Regions from separate parts of the Azospirillum thiophilum genome, predicted to be linked through region 1. Evidence: riboswitches for the same ligand, from Rfam matches in the RefSeq annotation. Region 1 holds a riboswitch; each other region holds the start of a gene.

Region 1 (5,780 bases):
CGGAGTTCCGCGGCCGGGGCAGCGCCTTCGCCGCCGTGGCGCTGTCCAGCATGCTGGTGCCCACGCTGCTGGGCGGCGCACTGGGCTGGTGGCTGGCCGGCGCCTTTCCGGCCATGACCGGGCCGCGCGCCACGCCGGGCCTGTTCGCCGCCGGCTTTGGCATCTGCGTCGGGGTCACGGCGCTGCCGGTGCTCGGCGCCATCCTGCGCGAGATGGGCCTGCTCGGCGATCGGGTGGGCCGGCTGGCGCTGGGCTATGCCGCGGTGAACGACGCGCTGCTCTGGCTGCTGATCACCGCCGTGCTGGCCTGGACCGCTGGAGATGGGGGTGCCGGGGGCGGGGCCGGTGGAGATGGGGGCAAGGGCTGGGCGGTCGCCACCGTGGCGTTGCTGGGCTTCGCCTATGTCGGGGTGACGGTGCTGGCGGTCCGCCCGTTGCTCGACCGCCTGCTGGAACGGGTGGCGCCGGACGGGCGGATGGGCGACACCGCGGTGGTCGTCACCTGCGCGGCGCTGCTGGCGTCCGCCGCGGTGACGGAAGTGATCGGGCTGCATTACATCCTGGGCGCCTTCGTCGCCGGCACCGCGATGCCGCGCCGCTTCGCCGCGGCGATCCTGGATCGGCTGGAGCATTTCTCCACCCTGATCCTGTTGCCCTTCTTCTTCACCCTGACCGGGCTGAAGGTGACGCTGACGCTGGACGACCCGGCGCAATGGACGGTGTTCGGGCTGGCCAGCCTGGTCACGCTGGTCGGCAAGATGGTAGGAACCGCGTTGCCCGCCCGGCTGACCGGGGAGTGCTGGCCGGACGCGCTCCGGCTCGGCACGCTGATGCCCTGCAAGGGACTGATGGAGGTCATCGTGTTGACCGTCCTGCTGGAGGCGGGGGTGCTGTCCGGTTCCTGTTTCTCGGCGATGGTGCTGATGGCGGTGACGGTGACCGCCCTGACGCAGCCGATGACCCGGCTGGCCGGACGGTGGCGGCCGGCGGAGATGGAAGGGGCGGCGCTGGGCGGGTCCGGCCGTTAAATTGCCCCCTAGGCAACCGGCCGGCCTTTCCGTTAAAGAAGCCCAACCGTCCACCCCGACAAAGGGCATCCTCCCGTGCAGACTCCCACCCGTGACGAGTGGCTCGCCAAGGCCCGTACCCTGTCCGAAGCGCTGCCCTACATGCGCCGCTATGCCGGGAGCACCTTCGTCATCAAGTACGGCGGCCATGCCATGGGCGACGCCGGGCTGGCGGAGCTGTTCGCGCGCGACATCGTGCTGCTGAAGCAGGTCGGCATCAACCCGGTGGTCGTCCATGGCGGCGGCCCGCAGATCGGCCAGATGCTGGAGCGGCTGAAGATCAAGTCGAGCTTCATCGACGGTCTGCGCGTCACCGACAAGGAGACGGTCGAGGTGGTCGAGATGGTGCTGGCCGGCTCGATCAACAAGCAGATCGTCGCCGCCATCAACAGCGCCGGCGGCCGCGCCGTTGGCCTGTCGGGCAAGGACAGCAACCTGATCATCGCCCGCCGGCTGGAGCGCGTGCAGCGCGACCCCGACAGCAACATCGAGAGGGTGCTGGACCTCGGCTTCGTCGGCGAGCCCTACAAGGTGAACCCGCAGATCCTGCACGCTCTCGCGCAGTCGGACATCATCCCGGTGATCGCGCCGGTCGGTTTCGACGTGAACGGCGACACCTACAACATCAATGCCGATACGGCGGCCGGCGCCGTCGCGGCGGCAGTGAAGGCGGCGCGCTTCTTCCTGCTGACCGACGTCGCCGGCGTGCTGGACAAGAACAAGACCCTGATCGAGAAGATGTCGCTGGAGGATGCCCACAAGGCCATCGCCGACGGCACCGCGTCCGGCGGCATGATCCCGAAGATCGAGACCTGCATCGGCGCGGTCGAACAGGGCGTCGACGCCGCGGTCATCCTGGACGGCCGCGTTCCGCATGCGCTGCTGCTGGAAATCTTCACCGAGGGCGGCGCCGGCACCCTGATCGGCAAGGCCTGACGGCCCATATAGGGGGGAAGCCGGCCGACCGCAGGAGGCCGGCCGTAGGGGAGGAAGCCGATGAGCGACCTGCGCAAGGAACTGCTCCGCCAGATGAAGGCCATCCGCGACCGGATGGACCCCAAGCTGGTGGAACGTGCCAAGCTGGCGGTGTTCGGCAAGGTTCCCTACGACAGCGACGCGGCCAAGGAAGCGGTCGGCCACTTCCTCGATGCCCGGGATGACGGCGGTGCCTTCCGCCGCAAGCTGGAACAGGCGCTGAAGGAGGAAGGCGCGGCGCTGGATCTGGACGGCGAGCAGGCGCCGGAGCCCGCGCCGGCCCCGTCCAAGCCGCGGCGGGGCGGCAGGGTGACCTGACCGAAAAGGGCCAAGAGCCGCCCGGAGCCCATTCTCCAGCCAATTTCGCAAGGAGCGCACCCTTGCTGCATGTCTTCGTCAATGACGGCGGTCTGCTGCGCTGGGCGCGGGAGGCCACCGACGAGGCGGCGCCGCTGCCCGAGGCTGCGGTCTGGCTCGACCTGATCAACCCGACGGCCGACGAACTGGCGCAGGCGGAGGCACTGATCGGCGCCAGCCTGCCGACCCGCGAGCAGATGGCGGAGATCGAGGAGTCGAGCCGCCTGCGCGTCACCGGCGGAACGCTGACCATGACCGTCACCGCGCTGGTCTGGGCCGATACCGACGAGCCGCGCATCGCGACCGTCAGCTTCGTGCTGGCCGGGCGGCGGCTGGTCACCATCCATGACATCGACCCGCAAGCCCTGCTGGCCTTCCGCCGCCGCGCCACCCATGGGCAGGTCGCCGCGTCGCGCGGGGAGCTGGTGCTGGCGGCGCTGGTCGACGGCATGGTCGACCGCACCTCCGCCGTGCTGCGGCGGACGGGGGTGGAGCTGGACGTGCTGAACCGCCGCTTCTTCCGTGGCCGCAAGCTGCGCTCGCGCGGCGAGACGCTGGACGATTCGCAGACGCTGAAGCGCATCGGCCATGCCGGGCATCTGATCGGCAAGGCGCGGGTCAGCCTGGCAAGCCTCACCCGCATGACCGATTTCCTGGCGCGCGGCGACGGCTGGAACTCCGGCAAGGCGACGCGGCGCTGGGCCAAGACCACGTTGCAGGATCTGCGCGGGCTCGACCAATATGCCCGTTTCCTGGCTGGCAAGGTGGCTCTGGCGCTGGACACCGCGCTGGGCCAGATCAACGTCGAGCAGAACGAGATCGTCAAGATCGTGTCGGTCTTGACCGTGCTGCTGTTCCCGCCGACCCTGGTCGCCAGCATCGGCGGCATGAATTTCAGCGACATGCCGGGGTCCGACTCGCCGTTCGGCTATCCCTCCACCCTGCTGCTCATGGTTCTGTCGGCACTGCTGCCAATGATCTATGTGCGGCTGAAGCGCTGGATGTAGCCGGCATTTTCCACAATATGGCAGGCGGATCGTCTGCGGCTCTTTCCTTTTGACAGGCGGCGCCCGCCCCGGCAGGATGGGCTCATTCCAGGGGGGTCCCGACAGGGGACTGAGATACCAACGGCCGGACGGCGCGACAGGCGCCCCGCGGCAGCGTGGTGACCCTTTGAACCTGATCCGGGTCATACCGGCGAAGGGAGGGACCTCGTGACGGGCCGCATCCGGCCCAGGCCGTCCGTTTTTACCCGCCATGGGTAACGGTCCGCACGAAGACACCGCACCTCCGTCCGCAGTCCCGGGTTTGTCCGCCCACCTCCGACGGAGAAACCCAATGCCCAAGGACTTCAACGAATCCGCTGTCCGCATCTCGACCGGCCCGCTGCCGTCGTCGCGGAAAATCCATGTGCCCGGCACCCGCTTTCCCGAACTGCGCGTCGCCCTGCGCGAGATCGCGCTGTCCGGCGGCGAGCCGCCGCTGGCCGTCTATGACCCCTCGGGCCCCTACACCGACGATCAGGTCGCCATCGACGTGCGGGCCGGGCTGGCCAAGCACCGCCGCGACTGGATCCTGGCGCGCGGCGATGTCGAGGCGACCGCGGGCAAGATGGCGGCCGGCGACGTGTTGCGTGCCCGGGGCGGCGTCGCGGTCACCCAGATGGCCTACGCCCGCGCCGGCATCGTCACCGCCGAGATGGAATACATCGCCATCCGCGAGAATCTCGGCCGTGCCGCAGCGCTTGAGGCGGCGAGGGACGGCGAGGATTTCGGTGCCGACATTCCCGATTTCATCACGCCGGAGTTCGTGCGCGACGAGGTGGCGCGCGGGCGGGCGATCATCCCGTCCAACGTCAACCACCCCGAATCGGAGCCGATGATCATCGGCCGCAACTTCCTGACCAAGATCAACGCCAACATCGGCAACTCCGCCGTGACCTCCTCGATCGAGGAGGAGGTGGAGAAGATGGTGTGGGCGATCCGCTGGGGCGCCGACACGGTGATGGACCTGTCGACCGGCGCCGACATCCACCAGACCCGCGAATGGATCCTGCGCAATTCGCCGGTTCCCATCGGCACGGTGCCGATCTACCAGGCGCTGGAGAAGGTCAAGGGCAAGGCCGAGGATCTGACCTGGGAGCTGTTCCGCGACACGCTGATCGAGCAGGCGGAGCAGGGCGTCGACTATTTCACCATCCATGCCGGGCTGCGGCTGGCCCACATTCCGCTGACGGCCAAGCGGGTGACCGGCATCGTCTCGCGCGGCGGCTCGATCATCGCCAAATGGTGCCTGGCGCATCACCGCGAGAATTTCCTCTACGATCATTTCGCCGATATCGTCGAGATCTGCCGCACCTATGACGTGGCGCTGTCGATGGGCGACGGGCTGCGGCCGGGCAGCCAGGCCGACGCCAACGACGCCGCCCAGTTCGCCGAGCTGGAAACGCTGGGCAAGCTGACCAAGCTGGCCTGGGCCCGTGACGTCCAGGTGATGATCGAGGGGCCGGGCCATGTGCCCATGCACAAGATCAAGCACAATGTCGAAAAGCAGCTGGCGCTGTGCGGCGAGGCGCCCTTCTACACGCTGGGGCCGTTGGTGACCGACATCGCACCCGGCTACGACCACATCACCAGCGCCATCGGCGCGGCGATGATCGGCTGGTTCGGCACGGCGATGCTCTGCTACGTCACGCCGAAGGAGCATCTGGGATTGCCCGACCGCGACGACGTGAAGGCCGGCGTCATCGCCTACAAGATCGCCGCCCACGCCGCCGATCTCGCCAAGGGCCACCCGGCGGCCCGACTGCGTGATGACGCCATGTCGCGGGCCCGCTTCTCGTTCCGCTGGCGCGACCAGTTCGCCCTGTCGCTCGACCCCGACACGGCGATGGCCTACCACGACGAGACGCTGCCGGCGGAAGGTGCCAAGACCGCACATTTCTGTTCGATGTGCGGGCCGAAATTCTGCTCGATGAAGATCACGCAGGAAATCCGCGAGGCCGCCGAGTCGGGCATGGCGGAGATGTCGTCGAAGTTCCGCGAATCCGGCGGGGAGATCTACCAGCCGGCCGCGGAGTGAGGTGTGGGGGAGGGGGCGCGCTGTGCCCCCTCCCTAACCCTCCCCCGCTCTCGGCGGACCTGCGGTCCGCCTGCCGCGTCAGCACAAAGCAGAGCTTTGTGCGAGAGCTTCGCGGGAGAGGGAACTCCGCAGCAATTCCGCAAAAATCCTACCCCCCTCTCCCGCCCTCGGCGGACCGAAGGTCCGTCCGATAGGGGGAGGGATGGGGAGGGGGCGACCGGACAACCACCCGTCACTCCGCGTAGCCGATCTCCAGCACCTCGATCTGCTCCATCCCGGCCGGCGTGCGCACATCGACCA
Region 2 (5,780 bases), on a different replicon from region 1:
CCGACGTCGAGCCCGAGCGTCGCTGCCGCCAGCGGGTCGTCGCGCAGGGTCTCCAGCGACCGGCCGAGCCGGCCGCGCGTCAGCCGCCAGCCGGCCAGCCCGCCCAGCGCCACCAATCCCCAGACCAGCGCCGCCATCGGCAGCCCGCGCGGCACCGCCCAGCCGAACAGCACCACCCCCGGCACCCCGGCCAGCCCGTTTGCGCCGCCGGTCAGCTCCGGCAGATTGACCGCCAGCAGATGCAGCACCTGCGCGATCCCCAGCGTCGCCAGCGCGAAATAGTGCGACTCCAGCCGCAGCACCGCCAGCCCGACCGGCAGAGCCACTGCCAGCGGCACCAGCAGCGACAGCGGAAAGGTCGCCTCGAAGCCCAGCCCGTAGCGGCTGCCGAGGATGCCCGTGACATAGGCGCCCACGCCGAAGAAGGCGCCCTGCGCCAGCGACAGCGCCCCGCCCAGCCCGAAGACGATCTGGAAACCGAAGCCGGCCAGCGCATAGACCCCGGCGACGGTGAGGACGCGCAGGCCGTAGGGAGTTGCGAAAGCGAACGCATAGATCAGCAGGGCGAGGGCAGCCGCGGACAACACGGCATCCGCCCCTCTCCAGCGAGGGAAGCGCCTCTCACCCACGGCGCCGCACCGCTTCGCCGAACAGCCCTTGCGGCCGCAGAACCAGGATCGCCAGCAGCGTCAGGTACAGCGCCCCCAGCGCCACCGGGTAGGACAGCACCGACGACACCCCCACCTCGAACAGTGCGATCAGCAGCGCCCCCACCACCGCGCCGGGCACCGACCCCCAGCCGCCGATCGTCACCGCGATGTAGGCCTTGAGGATCAGGTCACCGCCCGATGTCGGGGTGACGAAATAGCGGTTGGCGAGCAGCAGCCCGGCCGCCCCGGCGCAGGCGGCGGCGATGGCGAAGGTCACCAGGATCATCGCGGTGACCGGCACACCGCAGGCGCGCGCCATCTCCGGATCCTGCGCCGTCGCCCGCAGCCGGCGGCCGAGCTGGGTGCGGGCGAACACCCATTGCTGCGCACCGATCAGCAGCGCCGCCACCGCGATGATGGCGAGCGATTGCACCGGCAGCGCCAGCCCGCCGACATGGAGAGTGTCGTCGACGATCAGCGGCGGGGCGGCGCGCGGCTCCGGCCCGAACAGGATGGCGGCGCCGTTCTGCAGGATGATGCCGACGGCGATGGTGCTGATGAAGACCGACACCGGCGGCCGGCGCCGCAGCGGCAGATAGGCCGCCAGCGCCAGCAGCAGCCCGAGCCCTGCCATCAGGACCAGCACCGCCGGCAACAGCACGATGCCCGGAAGAGGAATGAGCGGCGCGAGCGCCACCGCCAGCAGGCCGCCGGCCATCACGAGGTCGCCCTGGGCGAAATTCACCGCCGAGGTGGCGTTCAGCACCAGAACGAATCCGAGCGCCACCAGGGCGTAGGCCGCCCCCAGCGCCAAGCCGTTGACCAGCAGTTGAAGCGCCGCCATCCGTCACTTCGCCGCAAGCGTCGGGTCGTCGTAGCGCTTCACCAGCGCCGGCACGCGGCTGGTCCCGTCATAGCAGACGATGACGGCGGAATGGGCCATGTTGCCCTTGCCGTCCGACCGGTAGGTCATGGCGAGGCCCTGGAAGGTCCCGGCCGCCAGCGCCTTGCGGATGGCGTCGGGGCTGCGGGCGCCGGCCTTCACCGCCTCCAGCACCATGGTCATGCCGTCATACTGGCCGAGCGCGAAGGCGTCCGGCTCCTTGCCGAAGGCGGCGCGGTAGGCGTCGGTGAAGGCCTCGACCTCCGGTGTGCCGCCGGAAACCGGCGAAGCCGCCGTCTCGGCGCAGACGCCCTTCAGCTCCGCCGGCTCCAGCAGGGCCGCGGTGCTCGGCTGGTGCATGGCGGAGCCGGCGACGATCGGCACCGTCACACCGCTGGACGCCGCCTGCTTCAGCAGCAGCGCGGTCGGGCCGGAATGCAGGTGCAGCACCAGCACGTCGGGCTTGGCGGCCAGCGCCTTGGTCAGCACCGGCAGCAGATCCTTGGCGGCTGGGTCCACCCCCTCCTCGAACACCGGGGTGACGCCCAGCGCCTTGAAGGCGGCGTCGAGATGCGCCTTGCCGCTCTGGCCATAGGCGGTGGTCTGGTAGATGACGGCGGGCTGCCGCTTGCCCAACTCCTCCACCACATAGCGGGCATGGGCGGATTTGGTCACCGCGTCGCCGGGGAAGAATCGGAAGACCCAGGGGTTGCCCTGCTCGGTGATCGATGCGGTGCCGGAGACGGTGACCAGCGGAAGCTTCAGCTCCTGCGCCAGCGGCAGCATCGCCAGCATCTGGGTGCCGAGCATGCTGGCAGCGACCGCGCCCACCCTGCCGCTGCCGGCCGCACGCTCCAGCGCCGTCACCGCCGCTTCCGGCGAGGTGCCGGTGTCGACCACCTCGGATGCGATGGCGATGCCGGCCGGGGTCTGCTTCAGCGCCAGCACCGCGCCGTTGCGCTGGCTGGTGCCCTCCAGCGACAGGAAGCCGGTCAGCGGCACCAGCACCGGAAAGGACAGGGCGTCGTCGGCCCGGGCGCCGGGGAATGCACCGAAGGATGCCAGCGCCGACGTGGCCGCCAGCAGGCCGATCAGAAGGGAAAGCGTGCGCCGCATGACCTGTAACTCCCTACGCGCGCCGGCAGCGTGGCGACGCGGAGGAACGGAGCCGCCTTGCGGATCCGGTCGGCTCCCTTCGCCGGCATGACCCGGATCAGGTTCGATGGGTGTGTCTCAGCCCATGCGTCCGCACAGCATGCGTCGGCACAGGCACCCCAGCCGTGAACGAGCGGCGAGAGTGTCGCCGCCAAGCGCCTGTTGTCAAGAACCCAGCCGGCGGCGTGCCATCATCGTTTCACGATGCAGGATATAGAGGCCGCTGCCGATGATGACCATGGCACCGACCAGCACCGGCACCGTCGGCAGGTCGCCGAACACCAGCCAGCCGAACAGGCTGGCCCACACCATGCCGGTATATTCGAACGGCGCCACCACCGCCGGCGGTGCCCGGCGGAAGGCCTGGGTCAGCAGAACCTGGGCCCCGGCGCCCAGCACCCCCACCAGCGACATCAGCCCCAATCCGAAGGCGGTCGGCGCCGTCCAGACCGGGACCGCGAGCGCGCCGCTGACCACCGTCGTCGTCAACAGGAGATAAAGCACGATCGATGCGCTGGTCTCGGTCCGCGACAGGCCACGCACCGCCAGCGCCGCCAGGGCATAGAACAGCGCGGCGACCAGCCCGACCAGCACCGGCACCAGCGGCGCCCCGGCCGATGGCTGCGCCATCACCACCACACCGCCGAATCCCACGACAACGGCGGCCCAGCGGCGCCAGCCCACCGGCTCGCCCAGCAGCGGGGCCGACAGCGCAGTGATGAACAGCGGACCGGCGAAGCTCAGCACATAGACGTCGGCGAGCGGCAGTTCCCTGAAGGCATAGAAGAAGCAGCCCATCGAGATCAGGCCGGCGAAGGCGCGCCAGACATGGCCCCAGGGCCGCCGTGTCCGCATCGCGGCAATCCCGCCGCCGCGCACCAGCGTATAGCCGCCCACCAGCAGGAAGGCGACCAGCGAGCGCACGAACATCAGCTGCGGCACCGGGTAATCGGCCGTCAGGACCTTGATCAGCGTATCCATCGCCGCGAACAGCAGGATGGCGATCAGGAAGCAGCCGACGGCATAGGGAACCGAATCGGCCTCGGCGGGCAGCAGATCGGCGGTCTCGGCGTCGGTCATGGCAGGGAATCGGGACGGCAATGGCGGAAGATGCCCACATTATGGGCAATCCCCATCGCGTCCCAATGCCACAACCGCAGGTCAGACCGGCGTGGAATTTCGGCGGGGTGGGGGCATCGTCAGCCGACACCTCACCGGGTCAGCACCATCACCAGCCGTTCCACCGGCGCGTCGTTGACCAGATGCGAGTCGACGATCTCGTCGATGTCCTCCGGCGTTTCGGGCCGATACCAGATGCCTTCCGGATAGACCACCATCAGCGGACCGGCGGAACAGAAGCCGAGGCATCCCGTCATCGCCATGCCGATATCGGCCAGCCCCTTGCCCTGGATTTTCTGGTCAAGCCGCTGCCACAGCGGATGGGCGCCATTGGCGGCGCAGCTACCGCGGGGATGGCCGGGCGGGCGCTGCTGGGCGCAGCAGAAGACGTGGTGGCGGAAGGTCTGCGGAACGTCGAGCGGCATCGGGCGTGCTCCATGGCCATACAGTTTGTATGGGTAATGATCATGCCAGATTGCTGCGCCGCGGCAAGATTTTTGTAATGCTTCTAAGTTGGGGATCAGCCTCGATCCGCCTGCGGACGAAATGCTTGGTCAGCGCAGGGGTTGCCGGTTAAGACTCCAGGCATGGGTTGAACAGGAGACGCCGGTGGTTCTGAGCGGGTCGGTCAGGGGACAGCCGGGCGCCGTGCCGGGCTGGGTCGGGTATGCGCTGCTGCCGGTCCTCAACCTCGTCGCGGCCTTCGTGCTGTCGGGGCTGGTGATCCTGGTCATCGGCGAGAATCCGGTCGACGTGCTGTCGCTGATGCTGACGGAGGCGGTGGGCTACCCGGAGGCCATTGGCTACACCCTCTACTACGCCACCGACTACATCTTCACCGGATTGGCGGTCGCCATCGCCTTCCATTGCGGACTCTTCAACATCGGCGGCGAGGGACAGGCCTATCTGGGCGGGCTCGGCGCCGGGCTGGTGGCGCTGGCGCTGACCGGCTGGCCCTGGCCGGTGGTGGCCTTGCTGGCGGTGCTGGCCTCGGCACTGTTCGGAGCCGCCTGGGCCTTCATTCCGGCCTGGCTGCAGGCCAAGCGCGGCAGCCACATCGTCATCACGACGATCATGTTCAATTTCATCGCCGCCTCGCTGATGACCTGGCTGCTGGTGGACGTGCTGATCCGCCCCGGCAGCCAGTCGCCGGAAACCCGCGAGTTCGATCTCGGCGTCTGGCTGCCGTCGATGGACCGGGCGCTCGGCTGGTTCGGCATCGCCATCCCGGCCTCGCCCCTGAACCTGTCATTCCTGTGGGCGCTGGCCTGCTGCGCCCTGTTCCATCTCTTCCTGCGCCGGACCCGCTGGGGCTACGAGCTGCGGACCGTGGGGAGGAACGAACGGGCGGCGGTCTATGCCGGCATCTCGCCCGCCCGGAACATCATAATCGCCATGCTGATCTCCGGTGCCCTGGCCGGCTTCGTCGGCGTCAACGAGATCCTGGGGGTGCAGCATCGCGTCATCCTGAACTTCACCGGCGGGGTCGGCTTCGTCGGCATCGCGGTGGCGCTGATGGGGCGCAACCATCCTGTCGGGATCATCCTGGCGGCCCTGCTGTTCGGCATCCTGGCGCAGGGCGGCGGCCAGCTGTCCTTCGACTATCCGACGATCAACCGCGAACTGGTGATGGTCATCCAGGGTCTGGTCATCCTGTTCGCCGGAGCCATGGAAAACCTGTTCAAGCCGCAGATCGAGGCGCTGTTCCGCCGCCGCGGGGCGCCAACGATCCCAGCCGGCCCGACCGAAGCCGGCCCCGGCGGAACGGGGAGGAGCTGAGCGATGGAGGACGCGCTTCTACTGGCGTTGCAGCTGCTCGGCGCCACGATCCGCGTGGCGACGCCGCTGGTCCTGGCGGCCTTCGCCGGCCTGTATTGCGAGCGGGCCGGCGTGGTCGACATCGGGCTGGAGGGCAAGATGCTGGCCGGCGCCTTCTTCGCCGCCGCCGTCGCCTCGGCCACCGTCAACCCGTG
Region 3 (5,780 bases), 780 kb from region 1:
GGTCGCCGGGGCGGATGGCACCCCACCCTTGCGCGCGTCGCCGCGCATGAAGCTCTTCTGGAACCCCATCTTGAAGGGAAAGGCGACCTCGACCATCTGCCGGGCCTCGTCGAAGCTGGAGGCCCAGACCTCCGCCACATTGGCGCAGCGCCAGATCGGGTTGAGCGCCGCCCGTTCCCCGCCCGCTCCCGCCGCGGAGGAAGCCTTCTCCTGGGTGACCGTTGCGGCGAACTTCATCAGTCCGGCCTGCGGGTCGCCGACCTCGTGCACGAACAGCGGCGGCTGTTCGGCCAGATCCTTGATCAGCTTCTCGGCCTTGCGGATGTCGGTTTCCAGCCGGTGGCGGTCCGACGACTGGCTGTTGCGGCGCTGGACCAGCTGGTTGACGCGGTTCTGCAACTCGTGCGCCTCGGCATGCAGCACATAGATGCGGTTCTCGATCTGCTCCAGGCCGCTGCTCTTTTCCAGGATGTTCGGCAGGAAATCCTTCAGCATCATGGCGACCGGGACGGCGGCCAGCATGATGACGACGATGGCGATCAGGAACAGCGTCGTGTTCGACATCCGCCCGCCCGTTCTCCTCCCTGAAACCGGTGCCGTTCCGTCCGCCGGACGCGGTGGAACAGGCATCGCCACAGGTGAACGAGAATCAACGAACAATCCGCGTTCGTCAACGAATCGTCACGGTTCGGTCCGGATTTCGTCCCACAAGACCCGGACGCGGCGCGGGCGTCCGCACAGGCTCAGGACAGCGCCATCTCCGCCACTCGCTTCACCGCGTCGCGCACCGGCCCCGGCCGCGGAACGTCGGCGATGGTGGTGAACCAATGGCCGGGCGGATTGCGGCCGGCGGCGCGGCTCCAGGTCAATGACCGCAGCACCGCCTCCGCCTCCGGCGTGGGCGGCTGCGCCGGGTCGATGCCGTTCATCACCGCCCAGATCCCGGCCCAGCAGCGCCCGACCGACCAGGGATTGTAGCCGCCGCCGCCGACCACCAGCACCCGCGGCGCCAGCGGCAGCAGCGCCGCCACCGCCTCCCACAGCGCGCGGTTGGACAGCTCCAGCCGGCTCAGCGGATCCTCGGCCAGAGCATCGGCCCCGGTCTGGATCACCATCGCCTGCGGGCGGAAGGCACGGGCCAGCGGCAGGACCGCCGCCTCCATCACATGCACCATCTCGCTGTCGTTGAAGCCGGGCGGCACCGGCAGGTTGCGGGCCAAGCCGCCGGCCCGGTCCTCCGCCTTGCCGGTGTAGGGCCAGCGCCCATCCTCGTGGACCGAGACGGTCAACACCCGGTCGTCGTCGGCGAACGCCTCCTCCACCCCGTCGCCGTGATGGGCGTCGAGATCGACATACAACACCCGCTCCAGCCCATGGTCGAGCAGTTCCAGGATTCCGAGAACCGGCGCGTTGAAGTAGCAGAAGCCGCTGGCCCGGTCGCGGCGCGCATGATGGGTGCCGGCGGCCGGGGCATAGACCAGACCGGCCGGCCGGTCCCCCAGCAGCCGCGCCGCCTGGAGCGCCGAGCCGCTGCTGTGGGCCGGCCGCCGGTACATCTCGGCGAAGACCGGGTTTTCCAGCTTGCCGAGATTGTGGCGGGCCGCCGTCGCCTCGTCCACCCGCTGCTCGGCCTCGGCCCGCTTCAGCGCCGCGATGTAGTCGAGGGTATGGAAGCGCGCCAGTTCGCGTTCGCTGGCGACATGGGTTTCGAGATAGACCTGATCCGGCAGCCATCCCATGGCGCGGCTGAGGTCGATGGCGGTCGAGACGCGCGGGATCGCCAGCGGGTGCTTCGGCCCATAGGTCGAGCCGCGATAGATCTCGCCGCCGATGAACAGCGGGGTGCGGAACGGCGTGGTCAGGGGAGGGACTCCGTCATGTCCGCCACAAACTAGGCGGCGCCGCGGCCCGGTCAAGCGCTGATGGCTCAAGCGCTGAAGGCGCTTCCGCAGGACGGGAGCCGGTGCCGGCGATGCTTGCGGTCACGGATCGTCCGCGCCTATAGTCGCCGCCTTCACTGGGGGGAGCCGATGGGCGGCTGAGAGGTTCCGTTGCGGAACGACCCCTGGAACCTGATCCGGTTCATGCCGGCGTAGGGATCAGTGATGCCAGACAAGACGCATCCCCGGACCTGCCCCACCTCCCCGCGCCCGTGTCCGCGCCCGTGTCCGCGATGACCCCGCTGTCGGTCACCATCGCCGGGGCACGGCTGACCTATGGCGGCACGCTGCTGTTCTCCGACCTGACGCTGGAGTTGCCGGCGGGGAAGACCACCTGCCTGCTGGGGCCGAGCGGCGTCGGCAAGACCACGCTGCTGCGCATCCTCGCCGGGCTGGCCGAGCCGGAGCCGCCCACCGCCGTCGTCACCGGCGACCGCCGGCCGCTGGCCGGCCGCATCGCCTACATGGCGCAGCAGGATCTGCTGCTGCCCTGGCTGACGGTCCTGGACAATGTGCTGCTGGGCGACCGGCTGCGCCACCGCCGACCCGATGCCGCGCGGGTGGAGCGCGCCCGCGCCCTGCTGGAGCGCGTCGGGCTGGCGGGCCGCGAGCGCGACCGGCCCGCCGCCCTGTCCGGTGGCCAGCGGCAGCGCGTGGCGCTCGCCCGCACGCTGATGGAGGACAAGCCGCTGGTCCTGATGGACGAGCCCTTCTCGGCGCTCGACGCCATCACCCGCCTGCGCCTCCAGGAGACGGCGGCGGAGACGCTGGCCGGCCGCACCGTGCTGATGGTCACCCACGACCCGCTGGAGGCGCTGCGGCTCGGCGACCGCCTGCATGTGATGACCGGCCGCCCCGCCACCATGGGGCCGGCGCTGGAGCCTGCCGGCGCGGTCCCGCGCCGCGTCGACGATCCCGCCCTGCTGGCGCTCCAGGCCGAGCTGTTGCGGAGGCTGGCCGAATGAAGGCGCTGCTGCGCGCCGCGGTCACCCTCGCCGTGCTGGCCGCCGGCTGGCAGGCGCTGGTCTGGGCCACCGGCCTGCCGCGCTACCTGCTGCCCGGGCCGCTGGCGGTGGCCGACGCCATGCGACGGCAGGCGCCGCTGCTGCTGAACCACGGGCTGACCACGCTGGCCGAGATCCTGATCGGGCTGGTCGCCGGCGTGGCGTTGGGCACGGTCAGCGCGCTGTTGCTGGCGCGCTTCCGCACCGCCCGGCGCTGGCTGATGCCGCTGCTGCTGGTCAGCCAGGCGATCCCGGTCTTCGCGCTGGCGCCGCTGCTGGTGCTGTGGCTGGGCTACGGCATGGCGTCCAAAATCGCCATGGCGGTGCTGGTCATCTATTTCCCGGTGACGACGGCGCTGTTCGACGGGCTGCGCCGCACCGATCCGGGCTGGCTCGACCTTGCCCGCACCATGGGCGCCTCGCCCGCCGCCATCCTGTGGACCATCCGCCTGCCGGCCGCCCTGCCCGCCTTCTGGTCCGGCGTGCGGGTGGCCGCCGCCGTCGCCCCCATCGGGGCGGTGATCGGCGAATGGGTCGGCTCCTCCTCCGGCCTCGGTTACCTGATGCTGCATGCCAACGCCCGCATGCAGATCGACCTTCTGTTCGCCGCCGTGCTGGTGCTGGGGCTGTTCGCGGTGACGCTCTATGCCGCGGTCGACGCCCTCGCCCGGCGCGCGCTGCCCTGGCAATCCGACACCCAGCCGGCCGATGACGCCGAATCATGATTCAACCCCCGAAGGGAAGAGACGCCCGATGAAGCACCTGTTCGCCGCCGGCCTGATGGCCGCCAGCCTGATGACGTCGCTGCCGGCGCTGGCTCAGGACAAGCTGTCCGTGATGCTGGACTGGTTCGTCAACCCGGACCATGCGCCGCTGGTCGTCGCCCAGGAAAAGGGCTTCTTCAAGGATGCCGGGCTCGACGTGACGCTGACCGCGCCGGCCGATCCCAACGACCCGCCCAAGCTGGTCGCCGCCGGCAAGACCGACCTCGCCGTGTCCTACCAGCCGCAGCTGATCCTGCATGTGGCAGAGGGGCTGCCGCTGGTCCGCGTCGGCACGCTGGTCTCCACGCCGCTGAACTCGGTCGTCGTGCTGCGCGACGGGCCGGTGAAGACGCTGAAGGACCTGAAGGGCCGCAAGATCGGCTTCTCCATCGCCGGATTCGAGGACGCGCTGCTCGGCGCCATGCTGGAGAAGCACGGGCTGAGCCTGAAGGACGTCGAGCTGGTGAACGTCAACTTCTCGCTGTCGCCATCGCTGCTGTCGGGGCAGGTCGACGCGGTGGTCGGCGCCTTCCGGAACTTCGAGCTGAACCAGATGGAGATCGAGAAGCATCCCGGCCGCGCCTTCTATCCCGAGGAGGAGGGCGTCCCGCCCTATGACGAGCTGATCCTGGTCGCGCAGAAGGGCAAGACCGACGATCCGCGCTTCAAGCGCTTCCTGTCGGCGGTGGAGCGGGCGACGCTCTACATCCTCAACCATCCGGAGGAGGCGCAGGCCGCCTTCGTCAAGGACCGGCCGGAGCTGAACGACGAGCTGAACCGCCGCGCCTGGGCCGACACGCTGCCGCGCTTTGCCCATAGCCCGGCCGCCCTGGATGCCGAGCGCTATACCCGCTTCGCCGAGTTCCTCAAGGCACGCGGCCTGATCAAGACGGTGGCCCCGGTCGACCAATATGCGGTCGTGGTGAAGTAAGCCGCACCCTGCGGCGTTGCCAACCGGCCCGGCGGAGCGTTACCTAGAAGGCAACCGCTCCGCTGCCGCATGGCAGCCATGGGGCAAAGGACGGCAGGCGGTCGGAAAAGACGGCCGGAAAAAGACGGGAGACGCCGGGAAATGCAGATCAAGACCATCCTGCTGCACATGGCCAACGACGACGCCCACGCCGGCCGCCTTGCCGTCGCCGTGGCGCTGGCCAAGCGCTTTTCCGCGCATATCCAGGCGCTCTACATCGCCACCCCGGTGTCGATGCCGGCGGGCGCCACCGGCCGCGCCGCCTCCTACGGCTTCATGGCGGAGGCCACCGCCATCGCCCATGAGAATGCCGAACGGATCGAGCGGGAAGTGCGCCAGGCGTTGGACGGCCTGTCCTATGATTGGTCGGTCGAGGAGGGCGACCATGTCGAGTTGCTGACGGAACGGGCCTCCTACGCCGATCTGGTCGTGGTGGCGCAATCGGCCGCCGTGCGCGCGGGGGAGCGGGTGTCGCTGCACCACATCCCCGACCGCCTGCCGCTGGAGACCGGCACCCCGGTGCTGGTCCTGCCGCCCGGCCTGCCGGCCACCGCCCCGATCGGCCGCAATGCCCTGATCGCCTGGAAGAACAGCCGCGAATCGGCCTGCGCCGTTCGCGCCGCCATGCCCTTCCTGGAGACGGCCGAGTCCGTCATCGTCCTCTGCGTCGACCCGCCCGGCCAGCGCACCAGCGAAGCGGCGGCCCTCGTCGAGTGGCTGCACCGACACGGCATCACCGCCCGACCGCAATCGGTCATCGCGTCCGGCGGCGAGGTCGGCGACATGATCCTGTCCTGCTGCGCCGACCAGGGCGCCGACCTGCTGGTGATGGGCGCCTACGGCCATTCCCGTCTGCGCGAACTGGTTCTGGGCGGCGCCACCCGCTCCGTGCTGGAAGGGCTGTCACTGCCGGCGCTGCTGTCTCACTGACGAACCGGGCGAGGGAGCAAGAGGGCAAGAGGGCCAGTGGGGCGACCGCCCCCTCCGGCCTTTGCTCAACCGAACAGCTGCCCGTGCAGTGCCTGCCAACTGTCCCGGTCGGGCGCCAGCAGGATGCTGCCCTTCAGCAGGCCGGGCCGGTAAGGCGTCCCGTCGATCAGTG

The links. Region 1 has a riboswitch for thiamine pyrophosphate ahead of thiC (phosphomethylpyrimidine synthase ThiC). Riboswitches for the same ligand answer to the same signal wherever they lie in the genome.
Region 2: another riboswitch for thiamine pyrophosphate. It lies ahead of AL072_RS22130 (ABC transporter substrate-binding protein); the one in region 1 lies ahead of thiC (phosphomethylpyrimidine synthase ThiC).
Region 3: another riboswitch for thiamine pyrophosphate. It lies ahead of AL072_RS12140 (ABC transporter ATP-binding protein); the one in region 1 lies ahead of thiC (phosphomethylpyrimidine synthase ThiC).

What each region holds. Positions count from the first base shown of each region.
Region 1 covers NZ_CP012401.1:375,725-381,504, reverse strand. The annotation lists gene AL072_RS01760 (cation:proton antiporter domain-containing protein) at 1-1,028, shown strand, start outside; gene argB (acetylglutamate kinase) at 1,104-2,003, shown strand; gene AL072_RS01750 (hypothetical protein) at 2,064-2,360, shown strand; gene AL072_RS01745 (magnesium transporter CorA family protein) at 2,423-3,406, shown strand; TPP riboswitch at 3,486-3,622, shown strand; gene thiC (phosphomethylpyrimidine synthase ThiC) at 3,738-5,480, shown strand; gene greB (transcription elongation factor GreB) at 5,713-5,780, opposite strand, start outside.
Region 2 covers NZ_CP012403.1:667,991-673,770, reverse strand. The annotation lists gene AL072_RS22140 (branched-chain amino acid ABC transporter ATP-binding protein/permease) at 1-587, opposite strand, end outside; gene AL072_RS22135 (branched-chain amino acid ABC transporter permease) at 622-1,494, opposite strand; gene AL072_RS22130 (ABC transporter substrate-binding protein) at 1,498-2,649, opposite strand; TPP riboswitch at 2,707-2,820, opposite strand; gene AL072_RS22125 (DMT family transporter) at 2,854-3,768, opposite strand; gene AL072_RS22120 ((2Fe-2S) ferredoxin domain-containing protein) at 3,900-4,232, opposite strand; gene AL072_RS22115 (ABC transporter permease) at 4,417-5,586, shown strand; gene AL072_RS22110 (ABC transporter permease) at 5,590-5,780, shown strand, end outside.
Region 3 covers NZ_CP012401.1:2,632,484-2,638,263, forward strand. The annotation lists gene AL072_RS12130 (hypothetical protein) at 1-564, opposite strand, end outside; gene AL072_RS12135 (acetoin utilization protein AcuC) at 744-1,931, opposite strand; TPP riboswitch at 2,011-2,117, shown strand; gene AL072_RS12140 (ABC transporter ATP-binding protein) at 2,174-2,905, shown strand; gene AL072_RS12145 (ABC transporter permease) at 2,902-3,669, shown strand; gene AL072_RS12150 (ABC transporter substrate-binding protein) at 3,698-4,639, shown strand; gene AL072_RS12155 (universal stress protein) at 4,781-5,608, shown strand; gene AL072_RS12160 (inositol monophosphatase family protein) at 5,674-5,780, opposite strand, start outside.